Regions from separate parts of the Amorphus suaedae genome, predicted to be linked through region 2. Evidence: riboswitches for the same ligand, from Rfam matches in the RefSeq annotation. Region 2 holds a riboswitch; each other region holds the start of a gene.
What was found. Region 2 has a riboswitch for cobalamin ahead of cobU (bifunctional adenosylcobinamide kinase/adenosylcobinamide-phosphate guanylyltransferase). Riboswitches for the same ligand answer to the same signal wherever they lie in the genome.

Region 1: linked by a shared signal. The riboswitch ahead of AB7M35_RS20905 (CbtB domain-containing protein) and the one ahead of cobU (bifunctional adenosylcobinamide kinase/adenosylcobinamide-phosphate guanylyltransferase) in region 2 are both predicted to bind cobalamin.
Region 3: linked by a shared signal. The riboswitch ahead of bluB (5,6-dimethylbenzimidazole synthase) and the one ahead of cobU (bifunctional adenosylcobinamide kinase/adenosylcobinamide-phosphate guanylyltransferase) in region 2 are both predicted to bind cobalamin.

The regions. Positions count from the first base shown of each region.
Region 1 covers NZ_JBRJIT010000002.1:1,541,548-1,546,843, forward strand. The annotation lists gene AB7M35_RS20885 (hypothetical protein) at 1-411, opposite strand, end outside; gene AB7M35_RS20890 (ferredoxin--NADP reductase) at 854-1,627, shown strand; gene AB7M35_RS20895 (hypothetical protein) at 1,673-2,002, shown strand; gene AB7M35_RS20900 (hypothetical protein) at 1,999-2,283, shown strand; cobalamin riboswitch at 2,303-2,518, shown strand; gene AB7M35_RS20905 (CbtB domain-containing protein) at 2,566-2,757, shown strand; gene AB7M35_RS20910 (CbtA family protein) at 3,007-3,759, shown strand; gene AB7M35_RS20915 (AraC family transcriptional regulator) at 3,770-4,789, opposite strand; gene AB7M35_RS20920 (hypothetical protein) at 5,011-5,296, shown strand, end outside.
Region 2 covers NZ_JBRJIT010000001.1:179,055-184,350, forward strand. The annotation lists gene AB7M35_RS00780 (enoyl-CoA hydratase-related protein) at 1-302, shown strand, start outside; gene AB7M35_RS00785 (excalibur calcium-binding domain-containing protein) at 567-866, opposite strand; gene AB7M35_RS00790 (hypothetical protein) at 980-1,243, opposite strand; tRNA gene AB7M35_RS00795 (tRNA-Asn) at 1,649-1,723, opposite strand; gene AB7M35_RS00800 (hypothetical protein) at 1,933-2,211, shown strand; cobalamin riboswitch at 2,264-2,499, shown strand; gene cobU (bifunctional adenosylcobinamide kinase/adenosylcobinamide-phosphate guanylyltransferase) at 2,672-3,220, shown strand; gene cobW (cobalamin biosynthesis protein CobW) at 3,217-4,248, shown strand; gene cobN (cobaltochelatase subunit CobN) at 4,248-5,296, shown strand, end outside.
Region 3 covers NZ_JBRJIT010000001.1:1,804,533-1,809,828, reverse strand. The annotation lists gene meaB (methylmalonyl Co-A mutase-associated GTPase MeaB) at 1-657, opposite strand, end outside; gene AB7M35_RS08190 (DUF1131 family protein) at 716-1,267, opposite strand; gene AB7M35_RS08185 (DUF3574 domain-containing protein) at 1,363-1,773, opposite strand; gene bluB (5,6-dimethylbenzimidazole synthase) at 1,886-2,581, opposite strand; cobalamin riboswitch at 2,624-2,863, opposite strand; gene AB7M35_RS08175 (hypothetical protein) at 2,958-3,413, opposite strand; gene AB7M35_RS08170 (cytidine deaminase) at 4,214-4,696, opposite strand; gene scpA (methylmalonyl-CoA mutase) at 4,705-5,296, opposite strand, start outside.

The sequences.
Region 1 (5,296 bases), on a different contig from region 2:
GAAGGCCAGCGTGTGGGTCTTCGTCTCGACCTTGCCGACGGTTTCTGCCTGCATCACCGTATGCGTCGGCACCAGAAGATAGGTGCGCCCGGTGGCGCTCTCGCCGACCTCGGCCGTGTCCAGGTCCATGCCGAACGAGACGATGGTGACGTCGGCCATCGCCTGCTCGATCTGGGTGGCGAGCCCTTCCTTCAGCTTGTCGAGCGGCACGCCGGCCTTGTCGGCGATGAATGCCAGCACCTTCGGCGGCACGACGTCGACGATCTGGTCGGTGTCGTTGGCGCGGATCGCCGTGTCGAAGGTCTCGACGCGCGTCTCCAGCGCCGCCCGATCCTGCGCCGGCAGTTCGAGGGCGAGGGCAGGGCCGGCGAGAACGAGCAGGGTGAGAAGGCCGAGGCCGGGAGCGCGCATGAAGGATCCTTTGTCGCTTGCGGGTGCCGGGGCGGCAGGGCGCCGGCCCGGATCAGGGGCGCCCCGCCGTATGCCGTGGCGGGACGGCAGCCCTTCAAGCCGGAGATCGTGACCGGGGTAAGACGCGGCCCGATATCGACGGTCCGGCGCGTCTCGCGGCGCCTTTCGGCGAGGGACTTGAGATGGCGCAAGGACATCCGAGCCCTCTTGCGCCCAGGTTGCCGGACGGGCATTGAGTAAAACTTGCCCTTGACCACCCCGTGCGGAAGCATGACTTACCTTTTCAGGCGCGGGCAGCACGGTCTACAAGCGCACCACGCCTGCGCGGGTCCCGGGACCCGCGCGCGGGCCACGACATGACGGCCAGAGCACCGCACAGCCCGGGCAGGGCGGCGGACGGCCACAGCGGGCGAGCGGCCCGCGCGACCAGAAGGACAGATTGATGGCGGCCATCAACGAAGAACGCGTCCTCTCCGTCACCCATTGGACGGATTCGCTGTTCTCCTTCACCACCACCCGCAGCCCGACCTTCCGCTTCGAGAACGGCCAGTTCACGATGATCGGCATGAAGGTGGACGGCAAGCCGCTGCTGCGCGCCTATTCCATGGCGAGCGCCAACTACGAGGAGGAGCTGTCCTTCTTCTCCATCAAGGTGCCGAACGGCCCGCTGACCTCGCGGCTGAAGAACATCGCCGTGGGCGACCCGATCCTGGTCGGCGAGAAGGCCACCGGCACGCTGGTCCAGCACGCGCTGCTGCCCGGCCGCACGCTCTACCTCTTCGGCACCGGCACCGGCCTGGCGCCGTTCCTGTCGGTCATCAAGGATCCGGAGGCCTACGAGCGCTTCGACAAGGTCGTGCTGGTCCACGGCTGCCGCCAGGTGCGCGAACTCGGCTACGGCGAGAAGATCGTTTCCGAACTGCTCGAGAGCCCCTATCTGGGGGACGTCGTGCGCGACAAGCTGCTCTACTATCCCACCGTGACGCGCGAACCCTTCAAGCACCGCGGCCGCATCACCGAGCTGGTCGAGACCGGCAAGCTCACGTCCGACCTCGGGCTGGAGCCGTTGTCGCCGGAGGCCGACCGGGTGATGCTGTGCGGCAGCCCCGGCATGCTGGCAGACTGCGGAAAGCTCCTGGAGGGGCGCGGCTTCGACGAGGGGTCGAACGCCAACCCCGGCCATTTCGTCATCGAAAAGGCCTTTGTTGAAAAATAGCGGGCCCGTCCGTCGGCACCCCGCCAGCCACGAGGTGCCTCGCCCATGATCGCCCGCCTGTCCGTGCTTACGCTGCTCCTCTTCGCCGTGCCGGCGCACGCCCAGGAATTCCTCGGCCACTTTTCCACCGGGCCGAGCTGCCAGGGGATGGACGCCGAGATCTCCAAGTCGCGGGTGGCGATCGGTCCCTTCGAGTGCAAGGTCAAGGAGATCCGCTCCCGCGCCGACGGGATGTTCCGGGTCGAAGGCATCCAGTGCACCGACGAGGGTGATGCGGCGGGAAGCGCGACGCTGTTCGGCAAGACGGCCGGCGGCAAGGTGTACTTCTCCTGGAAGGGGGATCCGGACATCCGCCTCTATCGCTGCGACCGGTGACGGAGACCGGCGGGGACCGCGCCGCCGTCTGGCGCACGGACCTCGACGCGCTGGAATTCGCGGTCGGGGCAGGGGCCGCCCTCGTGCACCGACTCGCCTTCCGCGCGCTGCTCGACGGCCCCGCCACAGCCGAATCCTGCATGGCCTTCTTTGCCGCCAACCACGGTCTTTTCCGGGCTGCCGCCGAGGCGAAGATCGCCAGGGCAGGCCTGCCTTCCGACGCCCGGTTTCACCTCACCAGCCGCGATCTCAGACGCGCCGTTTACCCCCGCTCCGATTGACATGCTGCGGCGCACCGGCTTATCTCGTTGGTGCGTTGGTTCTCGCGGGACGAGAGTCCCCGGGATGAAAAGGGAACACGGTGAGGACGACCCAAAAGGGGCCGAGACCGTGGCTGCCCCCGCAACTGTGAGCGGTGAGTGTCCGTTCGTTTCTGCCACTGGCCATTGGCCGGGAAGGCTGAACGGAGATGGTGACCCGCAAGCCAGGAGACCTGCCAAGCGCGACACTGGCCGGACGTCCGTCCGGCCCGTCCTTGCTCATGCTTGACCGGGAGGGTCAATATGTCCCCGACTTCAGCTTCCGCCTCTTCCTCTTCCATCCGCGTCTCCCGCTCGTCCAGTGCCGTCGTCCAGGCGCTGTCGGCGATGCTCCTCGGCGTGTTCGTCATCGGCGTGGCCGGGTTCACCCAGCTGCCCGCCGTGCACAACGCCGCCCACGACATGCGGCATTCGAACGCTTTCCCCTGTCACTGACATCCGGTCACCGACCGGGTCTGAGATTTTCCTGACGTCCGGACGCCCCGTGCGGACCGGCGTCTCTCATGTCATGATGTCGGCCGTGCGGCCGGACGCTCCGGAGGCCTTCCCGGTCGGGCGATGACGCCCGGTCGTGCGAAAACGGGTCCCGGGCGAGCAGCTTGAGCCTGTTTCCGCGCTCGGATGATCCGGGGTGGAGACGGTCAGGGTGCGTTCGGCGCGCAAGGCGGCCACAGGGAGCCGTTCATGTCCATTTTCCGTCCCATCGTCTTCACCGCCGTCCTCGCGGGCCTTCTGGTCGGCCTCGCGGTGACCGTCGTCCAGCACTTCGGAACCGTGCCGCTGATCCTCGCCGCCGAGGTCTACGAGAACGGCGGGGAAGCCGCACACGACCACGGCGCCGCCGGCAGCGACCATGGCGCCGCGCCCGCCGAGACCGAGGCGGCCGCCCACCACGAGCCGGCCTTCTGGGCGCCGGCCGACGGGCTCGAGCGCACCGCCTATACGACGCTCTTCAACGTCATAACCCAGGTCGGCTTCGGCCTGCTGCTAACGGCGGGGCTGGTGTTGTCGCGGCGCGCGATCACCTGGCGCGAAGGCTTCCTCTGGGGGCTCGCCGGCTTCGTGATCTTCTCCTGGGCGCCGGCGCTGGGGCTTCCGCCCGAGCTTCCCGGCATGCCGGCGGCCGAGCTCGGCGCGCGCCAGGCGTGGTGGATCGGCACGGTGGTGGCAACCGCCGTCAGCCTCGGCCTGATCGCCTTCGTCCGCTCGCCGCTGGCCGCCGCCGCGGCCGTGGTCCTCTTCGCCGTCCCCCACCTGATCGGTGCGCCGATGCTCGCCGAGATGGAGACCGCCGTGCCGGAGGCGCTGGAGCACCGCTTCGTGGTGGCGGCGCTGATGACGACGCTGTTGTCCTGGTCGCTGCTCGGCGGGCTGGTCGGGGCGCTCTTCCACCGCTTCGCCGCCGGCGAGACGGCGGACGGCATCGCGCACGCCTGACCTCCGGGTCTCAGCCCGTCCGGAACCGGCGCACGGTCTCGGACGGGCTCTCGCCGTAGCGCGCCTTGTAGCTTCCCGCGAACTTGCTCAGGTGGTCGAAGCCGCAGTCGGTGGCGACGTCGGTCACCGTGCGGCCGCTGCGGGCCGCCTCCATCAGGTCACGTCGGGCGAGATCCAGCCGCACCTGTCGCACATAGGCGATCGGCGTCAGCCCCAGATGGTGCTGGAACGCCTTGTGCAGGGTGCGCGGCCTGACCCCGGCCGCCTCGGCGATGTCGTCGAGGCGCAGCGGCTCGCGGGCGTGCACCTTGATGAACTCCTCCGCCCGCGACAGCGCCTGCGGCCGGGCCGATCCGGCATGGATCAGCCACCCGCCGGCCGAATGGTCGAGCGCCGTCAGCATCAGGTCGGCGAGGACCGCGCCGGCCCGTTCCGCCAGCCGCGGATGGGCCCAGCCGACGTCGCCCGCGCGGGCATCGCCGGCGAGCGCCCTCAGGAAGGCGAACAGGCTCGCGGTGCGGGCCTCCTCGACGGTGGGTGACGGCGCGAACAGCACCGGTTCGAGCGCCGTCCGATCGGCCTCCGGCATCCGGCCGGTCTCCTCCGCGCGCCATCCGGCGACCGCGGTGTCCAGCAGCGAGCGGTCCAGCCGCACGATCAGCTGGGTGCAGGAAGCGTCCCACGTCTTCTCGGTGCGGCGGTCGGGGTTGACGACGAACAGGCCGCCGGCGCGCACCGTCTGTTCGAGGCCCTCCTGCCGGTAGGTCGCTGCCCCCTCCAGCGTCCACTGCAGCATGTAGAAGTCGCGCAGCGGCGGCATCCCGATCACCGTCTCGGTGCCATAGGTGAGATGGTTCAGCGACAGCCCGCCCACGCTGGCATGGCTGTGGCGGAAGCCCGGCAGGTCGGTCGCGGTCGTCAGGTCGTGTGTGCGGAAGAAGCGCGCCACGTGCCGCCTGGCCAGCCCGGGCGAGGCGCCTTCGACGGCGGCGTGGGCCGAAAAGGGCTGGGGCGGATTCAGGACGGTCATGCGCTTTCCGGTCTCCGGTCCCGTGGTCGCAAGGCGGCTTTCGAGGCCAATCCACCGGCCAAGCCTGCCGTGATCCTGTGCGATCTGGCGCAATCTATTGCAGCGGGCCGAATTGGGCTAGAGGGGCGCGATCGGGCTAGTCAGCGGGGGCTGCGGCCGACATCATAACGGTTCCAGAGTGTGCTCCGGGTCCGCGCGCCGGATCCAGCGAAAGGGCTTGAATGGATTCCGCCGCCGTCAAAGCGCTCGCCATGGAACTCGGGGCCGATCTTGTCGGCATCGCCAGCGCGAAGACGCTGAACGCGTTCCCGCCGGATCCGCGCTGGCCGCAGACGCCCGAGCGCATCTCGCCCCACTGCAAGAGCGTCATCGTCATCATCTCGCGCATTCCGGTGGCGGTGTTCCGCGCCAAGGCGTCGGCGGCGGTCCAGTACATGGACATGCTCGTGCTGCGGCGGATGGACATCATCGCCCACAAGCTCGCCGAGGCGCTGGAGCGGGACGGGC
Region 2 (5,296 bases):
GCGAGCGGATTTCCGCCGAGAAAGCCGCAGGCCTTGGCATGATCTGGGATGTGGTCGCCGACGACGTCCTGCAGGCTACCGCCATGGAATTGGCCCTGCGGCTCGCCGCCGGCCCTCTCAGCGGTCAGGTCGCGACGCGCCGGCTGGTGGATCGCGCGTTCGTCAACGGCTTCGATGCCCAACTCGATGCAGAGCGTGATGCCCAGGCCGGTCTTGTCGGCGGCCCGGAGGTGGAAGAGGCCATGCGTGCCTTTGGAGAAAGGCGTACTCCAGACTTTACCGGTATCGGCAAACCGAAATGAGCGGGCAGCATGCCGGGCGGGGTTCAGAGCAACTCAGGACGGCTGGTCGATCGCGGATCGCTCGAGAGTGAGTGCTTTGGCCACTTGCTCGGCATTCTGACCGGGTCGATCTGAACCGAAATGGTCGCCGCAACGGGAAGCAGCCGCATCATCGCCGCCTTGTGGCAAACCGGGCATCTGGTGGCGTCGGGTCGGCATCGCTGGCTGGACGGCGAGGAGTTGCGAGCGCACCGCACTGGCTGAGGCATCACCCCGACCATCCGTTCAACAGCCGATCTCGGCCCGGATCGCGTCGACCTCCTTCTTGGAATGACAGATGTTTTCGCACGGGATGCCGTCGTTGTCGGCGTCGGCGCGTTTGTAGCCGTCGCACCACATCTGCACGGCTTCCCGGCAGCTCGAAACCGCCTTGCAACTGCGCTTCGCCGCGACCTGATCTGCCGCTGGCCCGCGGGCGCTTTCTGACGCGGGGGCAAACCCGGAGATGCCGGCAGCACTGACCTGCGGAACCGCAGCCGCGCCCAATGCCGTCACGCAGACGAAGGTAACGATCAGCCTGTGCATTCCCCCTCCCGGTTCACCCCATGTGAGGGAAGCGTCGGGAGCAATGCAAGCTCGCCGAGTGGTCGGCGAGCGCGATTGCAGTGAGCAGGCACAGGGGCTAGGCGCGCGGCGGTCTATCGCCAGCCGGCGCGACGCTTGCCCGGGCCGCGGCTCCAATCAAGGGTCGGGCCGTCCCGCTTCGCCAGTTCCCGTCCGCCCCGCATGGCCTGCCTGAACGGGCGGACCGCCTTGAGCGCCGCGCGCGGGCGCGTGACCGTCCGACCGTCCGCAAGGACGAGCGACGCATCACGCGCATCCAGCGCGGTGATCCGCCCCGTCCTCAGGCTGCCGTCGACGGCGACGCTCGCCACATCGCCGATCTTCTGACGTGCTTTCATGGCAGATCCTCCTTTTTGATCACCCGGCCTTTTCCGGCCGTTATGGCCGTTCGCTCGCCATGGGAGAGCGAGGCGGCCGCTCCTCGTCGCGGCGGCGGGACGCGGATCGTGACGGATAGACCCGCCAGAGAGGCTAAGGGGCACTTGAGCCACCACCTTTGTGGTGTGCGCCCGATGCGGGCTGCCTCATCCGCCGCAACGGTGGAAGTGACAACGCATTGCCTACCGGCCGGGTTCCGCTGGACGGTGAAAAAGTCTGGAGGAGCACGGCCGCCCGGACGGCACCCGATGCACAGACGACCAGCGGTCGCCAAGGCATCAGCCGCAGGTCGGTGTCATACGCGGTTCGGAGGGGAGGCGGACAGGCGGAGGTCTGAAGATCACTCGACGCCTAGAACGAAGAGGTGGCTCCCCGGGCCGGATTCGAACCAGCGACCGATCGGTTAACAGCCGATTGCTCTACCACTGAGCTACCGAGGAACAGGGCCACGTCTTTCGTTAGGAGGCTGGCTATATCAAGCCTTCCCGGCGTTGCCAAGCCCGCCCATCTACATGTTGGCGCTCCGGCTGTGGATGCAAGTCCGGCGCCCGGATTTCGGGCCCGCGAAAAGCCCCGTGGGCCGGGACGGCATGGGAATGAGCACGTCGGCGCATGCCGCCGCGTGGGTTTTGGAGAGAATGAGGGATCGATGGCAGAGATCAGGCTCGGGCGCAGACGCTTTCCCCTGCCGCGCTCGCGGCCGGTGCGCGTTGGGCTCGGCGTCGCGCTGATTCTCGGCGGCGTGCTCGGCTTCCTGCCGATCCTGGGGTTCTGGATGCTGCCGCTCGGGGTGATCGTGCTCTCCGTCGACAGCCCCGTCATGCGCCGCCTGCGGCGCCGCACCGAGGTGTGGTGGGGGCGGAAGCGGCCGTTCGCCGGCAGACCGAAGCCCGGACCCGGAGCCGAGCGCCCCGCGGCGGATCGCTGAGTACCGCCCAAGGCTGAACCGGCCGATCGGCGCTGCCCGATTGCATGGCCGCCGCATTTCTTGCATGGTCGGCGGGTGCTTCGGTGAGCGGACGGCCTGTCCGTCGGCTCTTCGGGAATGCGGTGAGCGGCGCCTGTCGGGCGCGCGAAGCCGCAGCTGCCCCCGCAACTGTAAGCGGCGAGCCCTTTCTCCTCGGCGGTCCCGACCGCCAGCCACTGGGAAACCGGGAAGGCGGAGGAGGGGTCGTGACCCGCGAGCCAGGAGACCGGCCGAGCGCGCACGACTTCATCCCGGGCCGTCGGGTGGACGGCTCATGGAGGCCCGCTATGTCTGATCCGGCGCTGTCCGGCCCCACTTTCCGTGCTCGACCCGGCCCCCGCGCCCCCTATGCGGGCGGTGCCCGTGCGTGCCGGCGCCTCGCCGCTTCCATGCCGCTGCGTCCCTGGCGCGCAGGCGGCCGATGAGCGCGACGGCCAAATCGGTGCTGGTGCTCGGCGGCGCACGCTCCGGCAAGAGCACCTACGCGGAATCCCTCGTCGAGGCTTCCGGCCGCACCCCCGTCTACGTCGCCACCGCCGGACCCGCGCGCGACGGCGAGATGGCCGACCGCATCGCGCACCATCGCGCCCGTCGCGGCGATCACTGGCGCACCGTCGACGCGCCGCTGGAGCTTGCGGAGGCGTTGCTCGAGGCCTCCGGGCCCGACACCGCGATCCTTCTCGATTGCGCCACGCTGTGGCTGTCGAACCTCCTGGAAGCCGGCACCGAACCAGATCGCGCGGTCGGCATCCTCGCCGAGACGCTTGCCCGCCTGCCGGGCCCCGTCGTCGTCGTCAGCAACGAGGTCGGCAGCGGCATCGTGCCGGCCAACGCGCTCGCGCGTGCCTTTCGCGACCACCACGGTCGCATGAACCAGCGCCTGGCCGCCGCCATGGACCATGTCGTCCTGGTGGTCGCCGGCCGCGCGCTCGTCCTTCCCAAATCCCCATCCCCGGAGATCGTGCTTTGACCCTCGCACCCCGCATCCCCGCCACCATCGTCACCGGCTTCCTCGGGGCGGGCAAGACGACCCTGATCCGCCGCCTGCTGGAACGCACCGACGGCAAGCGCATCGCCGTCATTGTCAACGAGTTCGGCGACCTCGGCTTCGACGGCGGCCTGGTCGCCGAGTGCGTCGATCCGGACTGCGCCGACGAGGACGTCATCGAGCTCACCAACGGCTGCATCTGCTGCACGGTGGCCGACGACTTCCTGCCCGCCATCGAGGCGCTGCTGGACCGGGCCGTGCCGCCGGACCACATCGTCATCGAGACCTCGGGGCTGGCGCTGCCGCAGCCGCTGGTCGGCGCGTTCGCCTGGCCGACCGTCAAGACCCGAGTCACCGTCGACGGCGTGGTGACGCTGGTCGATGCCCACGCGCTGTCGGAAGGCCGGCTCGCCTCCGATCTCGCTGCCGTCGAGGCGCGCCGACGGGCCGACCCGGCGCTCGATCACGAAAGCCCGATCGAGGAGCTGTTCGAGGACCAGCTCACCTGCGCCGATCTCGTGGTGCTCACCAAGACCGACCTCGTCGACGCGGCGTCGCTCGCGGCCGTGCGAGACCAGGTCTCCGGCCGCATCCGCGCCGGCGTGCAGACCGTCGAGGGTCGCGCCGGCGACGTTCCGGTCGACGTGCTGTTCGGCATCGTCGCCGCCGCCGAGGAGGACGTCGCCGCGCGCGCCGGCCATCATGGGGTCGATCACGACCACGAGCACGACGATTTCGATTCCTTCGTGGTCATGCCGCCCGCCTTCGCCGACGTCGACGGCGCCCGCGCCTGGGTGGAGGCGATCGTCGGCCGCGACGATGTGCTGCGCGTGAAGGGGCGGCTCGCCGTTGCCGGCCGTCCGGCGCCGCTGGTGGTCCAGGCCGTCGGGCCCCGCGTCGAGACCTGGTTCGGCCGTCCGGGCGAGGCGGCCGGCGGGGTCGTGGTGATCGGCGCGCACGACATGGATCGGAGCGCGGTCGAAGGGCTGATGGCGCCCGCGTCGGCCTGATGCATCTTCTCGCGGCCCGCTCCTCCGGTATCGAAAGCGCCGACGAGGCGGTCGATCTCGACCTGACGCCGGCCGAGATCGTCATCCTGTCGGCTGCCGATTCCGAGCTGTCGGCGTTCGCCGAAGCCGCCGAGGCGCTGCCCGACGACTTTCCGAGCCTGCGGCTGGCCAGCCTTGTCACGTTGGCCCACCCGCTGTCGGTGGACCTGGCGCTGGAGAAGACCTTCCGGCACGCGAAGCTCGTCATCGTGCGGCTGCTCGGTGGCACCGCCTACTGGCCCCACGGCGTCGACGCCCTGGAAACGCTCGCCCGCCAGCGCGGCGTGCAGCTGGCGATCGTGCCGGGCGAGGCGCGCTGGTCGGAGGCGCTGGCGAAGCTTGGCACCGTCGGCGAGGACGACGCCCGCACCTTCTGGCGCTACTGCGTGGAGGGCGGCGCCCGCAACCGCGCGCATGCGCTGCGCTTCGCCGCCCATCTCCTCGGCCGGGCCGAGCGCCCGCCCGAACCGCAGCCGATCCCGCTGGCCGGCTGCTACTGGCCGGGCGAGGGCGCCGTCGGCTTCGACCGTGTGCGGGCGAACTGGCGCGATCCCGGCGCCCCCGTCGCCGCCCTGGTCTTCTACCGGGCCCACCTCCAGGACGGCGCCACCGCGCCCTCCGATGCGCTGGTGGAAGCGCTCGTCGCGCGCGGTCTCAATCCGCTGCCGATGTTCGCCTCCAGCCTGCGCGACGGTGCCCCTGCCGAGGTGGTGGCGGCCGCACTCGCCGCCACCGATCCGGCGGTCGTGCTCACCTCCACCGTGTTCTCCGCCGCCGGCATCGGCGATGCCTACGCCGGCACCGCGCTGGACCGGACCGGTGCGCCGGTTCTGCAGGTCGTCCAGGGCGGCTCGTCCCGCGACGGCTGGCTGGAGAGCACGCGCGGCCTCGGCATCCGCGACCTCGCCATGAACGTGGTGACGACCGAGATCGACGGTCGGATCCTCACCCGCGCCATTTCCTTCAAGGAGGAGGCGCCAGTCGACCCGCGCACCGAGTGGCGTCCGGT
Region 3 (5,296 bases), 1.6 Mb from region 2:
CCGGGGCGCGTTGTCGCCGTCCGCCTTGTTGACGGCGATGACGTCGGCGATCTCGATGACGCCCTTCTTGATGCCCTGCAGCTCGTCGCCGGCGCCGGGCAGGCCGAGGACGAGGAAGGTGTCGACCATTTCCGCCACCGCCGTCTCCGACTGGCCGATGCCGACGGTTTCCACCAGCACCACGTCGTAGCCGGCCGCCTCGCACAAGAGCATCGTCTCGCGGGTGCGCGCGGCGACGCCGCCGAGCGTGCCGGCCGAGGGGGAGGGTCGGATGAAGGCGTTCGGATCGACGGCGAGGCGCTCCATCCGCGTCTTGTCGCCGAGGATCGAGCCGCCGGTGCGGGTGGAGGAGGGGTCGACCGCCAGCACCGCGACGCGGTGGCCGGCCTTGGTCAGCATGGTGCCCAGCGCGTCGATGGTGGTGGACTTTCCGACGCCGGGCACCCCTGTGATGCCGAGGCGGACGCCGCCGCCGGTGTCGGGCAGCAGCGCCTGCAGGAGGCCGCGGGCGCGCCTGCGGTGGTCGATCTTCTTCGATTCCACCGTCGTGATGGCGCGGGCGAGCGCCGCCCGCTTGCCGGAGCGGATGCCGTCCAGGAGACGGTCGAGCTCCGGATCGGGTCCAGTCGGGGAGGGGGTGTCGCGATCGCTCGTCATGGGGCTCGAACTTTGCCCCAGATTCGCCGCGGCCGCGACACCCGGGAGGGACGGCCGGTCAGGACTTCCAGATGATGCGCTGAAGCTCGGCATCCTTGAGGTCGCTGGCGCTCGGCAGTTCGTCGAACGGTCCGCGGTAGCCGGGGATCGCGAACACCAGCGTCACGTCGCTGGCGCCGCGCGACGGGCATACCGCCATGCCGCGCCACAGGTTGCGGCCGACGCGGCAGGAGGAGCGGCTGACGCCGGCCTGGGCCATCGACATGCCGATGCGTTCGCCGCGCGGACCGGTCAAGTGCTGGGTGACGCCGTGGACCTCGCCGACCATGCCGTTCGATCCCTTGAAGACCTGGATCACCTGGATGCCGTCGCGGAACACCGCGAGCGTCCACGAGGTGCTGTTCTCCTGGGCCGTCTGGACGGTGCGGACCTCGCCCCACGGAAGCGCTTCCTTCAGCGCGGACTCCGAATAGCGGGTCGAGCCGTTGACCGGGCCGGCGCCGCTGCTGGTGATGCTGAGGTAGGTCTCGGTCGGGTAGGTGGCCTCGTCGCCGCTGGAAACGCAGCCGGCCAGCGACAGGGCGAGCGCGGCAATCAACGCGAAACGCATGGTGTCTTTCCTGGTTACAGGGTGAGAAAACGGAGCGGCCGGACGTCGGGTCCGGCCGGCGGGGCCCATAGGGCGCCAACAGAGTGAACGAACGGTCAATCCGCGACGACCTCGACGGGCTGGCGCGTATGGAAGACGCCTGTCTGGTGGAAGCGTTCCTTGTAGATCGACTTCAGTTCGCCGAGTTTGCCGGTCGCCTCGGCCGTGTCGGGATGGACGATGACGAGCATCTTCGTCGTTTCGGTGAGGACGCCCGAGGCTTTGGTGGAGGTCCCCTGGCCGTAGGCGGACAGGACCGTCAGCCCGTCGGGAAAGCGCGGGGTGACCTCGTCGGCGAGGAATGTCGACCACTCCTGCTCGCTGACGCCGCCGTCGGGACTTTCCATGCCGAAGTAGATCGTCGACTGGACCATGGCGGTGTCGGATTGCGCCGATGCGTCGCGGCCCATGAGGGGAGACGCGGCGAGGAACGCGGCAAGGACGACTGCAACGATGAAGCGCGGCATGGGAACCCTCCGTTGGCGATGTGTTTTTCTGTCCGCCGGAAATAGCATTCTTTCACGTGTTTGAGCATTCCCCCGTCGGCGGCGCGGCGCACGGCCCCGTGATCGCCGGCCGTCACGCGCTCCAGCGGTCGTGGCGGACGACGGCGTCGAGCGGCAGGCGCGATGCCCAGCGCCGCGCCTCCAGCTCCGGACGGTCGAACAGCCGGTCGACGAAGCCGACGCAGAGATAGGCGACGATCGCGACCTCGGACGGGATGCCGAGGATGGCGCGCACGTCGGCCTCGCGGAAGATCGACACCCAGCCGACGCCGACCCCTTCGGCGCGGGCGGCGAGCCACAGATTCTGCACCGCGCAGACGGTCGAGTAGAGGTCGGTGTCGGTCTGGTGGGTGCGGCCAAGCACCACCGGCCCGCCGCGGCGGCGGTCGCAGGTGACGCAGATGTTGAGGGGCGCCTTGCGGATGCCTTCGAGCTTCAGCGCCCGGTAGCGCTCCGCCCGCTCCCCCACGAACATGGCGGCGGCCTCGGCGTTGGCGGCGAGGAACGCGGCGTGGATCTCGGCCCGCACTTCCGGGTCGCGGACGAGCAGGAAGGTCCACGGCTGCGACAGCCCGACGGACGGCGCCGCGTGGGCGGCCTCCAGGATCCGCCGGAGCACGTCGTCGGGCACGGGATCGGCGCGGAACTCGTCGCGCACGTCGCGCCGGCTGCGGATCGCCCGGTAGACGGCGGCACGCTCGGCCGGATCGAACGCGCCGGCGGGCACGAGAAGGTCGGCGGACGGGTCGGGGACGGCGGAATGCGGCATGGGTCGGCCTCGCGACGGCAACGCCCCGCCGCGATCCAGGCGGAAGGGCCATCGCGTTCGGCCGGTCTTCTGGCTCCGGTTCATCCCCGTCCGGCGCCTTCCCGGCCCAGAGCAGTTCCCGTTCGGATCAAGCGATCTGAACGAAAGGGAATTGCTCGTCGATTGGTTGGCCAGTGGCAGTCTGCCGGACAGGTCCCCGTTACAGCGTCGGGCACGCTACGGATTTGCACCGCATTTCCGATTCTCCCGCGCGAGGCGGGCACCGAACGGGCCAAGTCTGGCGAAACGGGGCCGCCGGAGCAAGGGCCGCGGTGTCAGGGGCGATCATTCCGACGGGGGCGTGTCGGGTTCTTCCCTGTCGGGAGAGGTCGGGGCATCAGTCGTTCGGGCAGACGAGATTGACGCCGAGCGTGTAGCAGCCGCTCGCCCGGGTCCGGGTCGGGGAGGGCGGCCCGATCGAATCGGAGCCCGGATCGGGACGGGCCTCGCGCGGGCCGATCTCGTCCGGATCCGGCTGGGTGGAGGCCGGCGCCGTCCCATAGGGAACGCCGTAGCCGGGCGGCGGTCCGGAATTCCGCCAGGCCCAATCGCCGATCGCGTCCAGCCCGACCGCGCCGGCCGCGGCGGCCGCGCCCCAGTCCGCCGCGTCCCGCTTGTCGTACATCGACGGGCTGTAGCGGTCGGCCTGCCAGTTCGCTGGCGGAGCGTTGAAAGGCTGCTGTCCGCCCGAAGGCGCGCCGTAGCCACCGTCCGGCCCGGCGCGGGACGGCGACCGGCTCCAGCCCCGATCGTCCACGCGCTGGATGGTACGGGCGTGCGGCGCATCCGCCATCGCCGCGGCTCCCGCATGACCCGCCAGAGAACCGGCCGATGCCGTTGGCGCGCCGATCAGACCGACCAGCCCCACGGCCATGAGAGCGAGGCGAGCGGAGCGGCAGCTCGGTGTGAAGGCGCGCATTTGGTTTTCCCCGGCCAGGCATCAGCGGATGCGGCAAGGAAACGGCTCGAGCCTGTCGCCAGGCTTGCCTATCCGGAAGCAGGGCGTCGATCATGTTTGCGCGCACTCGCGACAAGTCGGCGGAGCCGCGTAAGCCACGCCGTGGGGATCACAACGCATGCTCGCTTTCCCGGCGCGAGACGGACGTTAGCAGAGCGCTTATTCTGCAAAATCTCAGAGATACACTACAAAAATACTAAGTTTGGAAATCCTAGCCGCATGCTTTTGTAAAAGATAAATCTAAAGTCACTGGTTGCAATTTATACCATAGCAGGGTGAATAGATCCTCGGAGACTGCGTAGCATACGGGTTGTTCGCTGACTCATTCGAGTACGGACTTCCGTAACGACCGTAGGGGTTATTAATTGAGTCTGGGCTATAGGGACTTCCGTAACGACCATATGGGTTGGCGACAGAGTTTGGATCGTAGCGATTGTTATTTAAGTTACCAAGGTATCGACCATCTTGAGAGCGCAGATAAGGTGAGGACTGCGCAAAAGCATTCGTGATGGCGATGAGTGAAACTATGGTGACGACTATGGTGCGGCGCATCGCTTTCTCCTATCCGAAGGCTAATATCCTGCACCCTTCGGTGGTGTTGGGCAAATGACCTCTTGTCTTGATTTGTGTGACGCTCAGCCGGGCAGCGACGCCCGCCCGAAGGCGTGCGGCAGCAGGGCGTCGATGGAGGTGGCGAGCACCCGCGACAGGTCGCCGGCGCAGCACAGCACCGGAATGTCGGCGTTGGCGAGGCCGGCGAACTCGGCGATCATCTGCCGGCACCGGCCGCACGGGGTGACGATGGCCGAGGCGGTGCTCCCCGCGCTCTTCAGGTGGCCGGTGACGGCGATGGCGGTGACGACGCGGTCGCCGGCGTTGTTGGCGGCCACCAGCGCGGCCGCTTCGGCGCAGATCGCCAGCCCGTAGGAGGCGTTCTCGAGGTTCGACCCCTGGTAGACGGCGCCGGACGCGGCGCGCACGGCGGCGCCAACCGCGAAGCGGGAATAGGGGGCGTGGGCGTTGGCGGTGGCCGCGTAGGCGGCGCGGCAGAGGGACTGGTCCTCGGCCGAAAGCTCGGCCAGCGGCCGGCCGCCCTCATCGGCGTCCGGGGCGGTCACCGGCGGGCTCACTCGGCCGCCTGGCGGGGCGCGTAGCCGAGCTTTTCGTTGAGCTTGGCGATGAGGTCCACCGCGGCATCGGCGATCACGGTGCCGGGCGGGAAGATCGCGGTGGCGCCGTCGCGGTAGAGGGCCGCGTAGTCCTGGGGCGGGATGACCCCGCCGACGACGATGAGGATGTCCTCGCGCCCCTCGTCGGCAAGTGCGGCTTTCAGCGAGGGCACCAGCGACAGGTGGCCGGCGGCGAGCGACGAGACGCCGACGATGTGCACGTCGTTCTCCACCGCCTGCCGGGCGCATTCCTCGGGCGTTGCGAACAGCGGACCGATGTCGACGTCGAAGCCGAGGTCGGCGAAGGCCGAGGCGATCACCTTCTGGCCCCGGTCGTGGCCGTCCTGGCCCATCTTGGCGACCAGGATGCGCGGCCGCCGGCCGTCGTTCTCCTCGAACGCCTCGACCAGCTCCTGAACCTTCCGGATCTTCTCGCCCATCGATCCGCTCTCCCGCTTGTAGACGCCCGAAATGGTCCGGATCTCGGCCTTGTGGCGGCCGAACACGGCCTCCATGGCGTCGGAGATCTCGCCGACGGTGGCCTTGGCG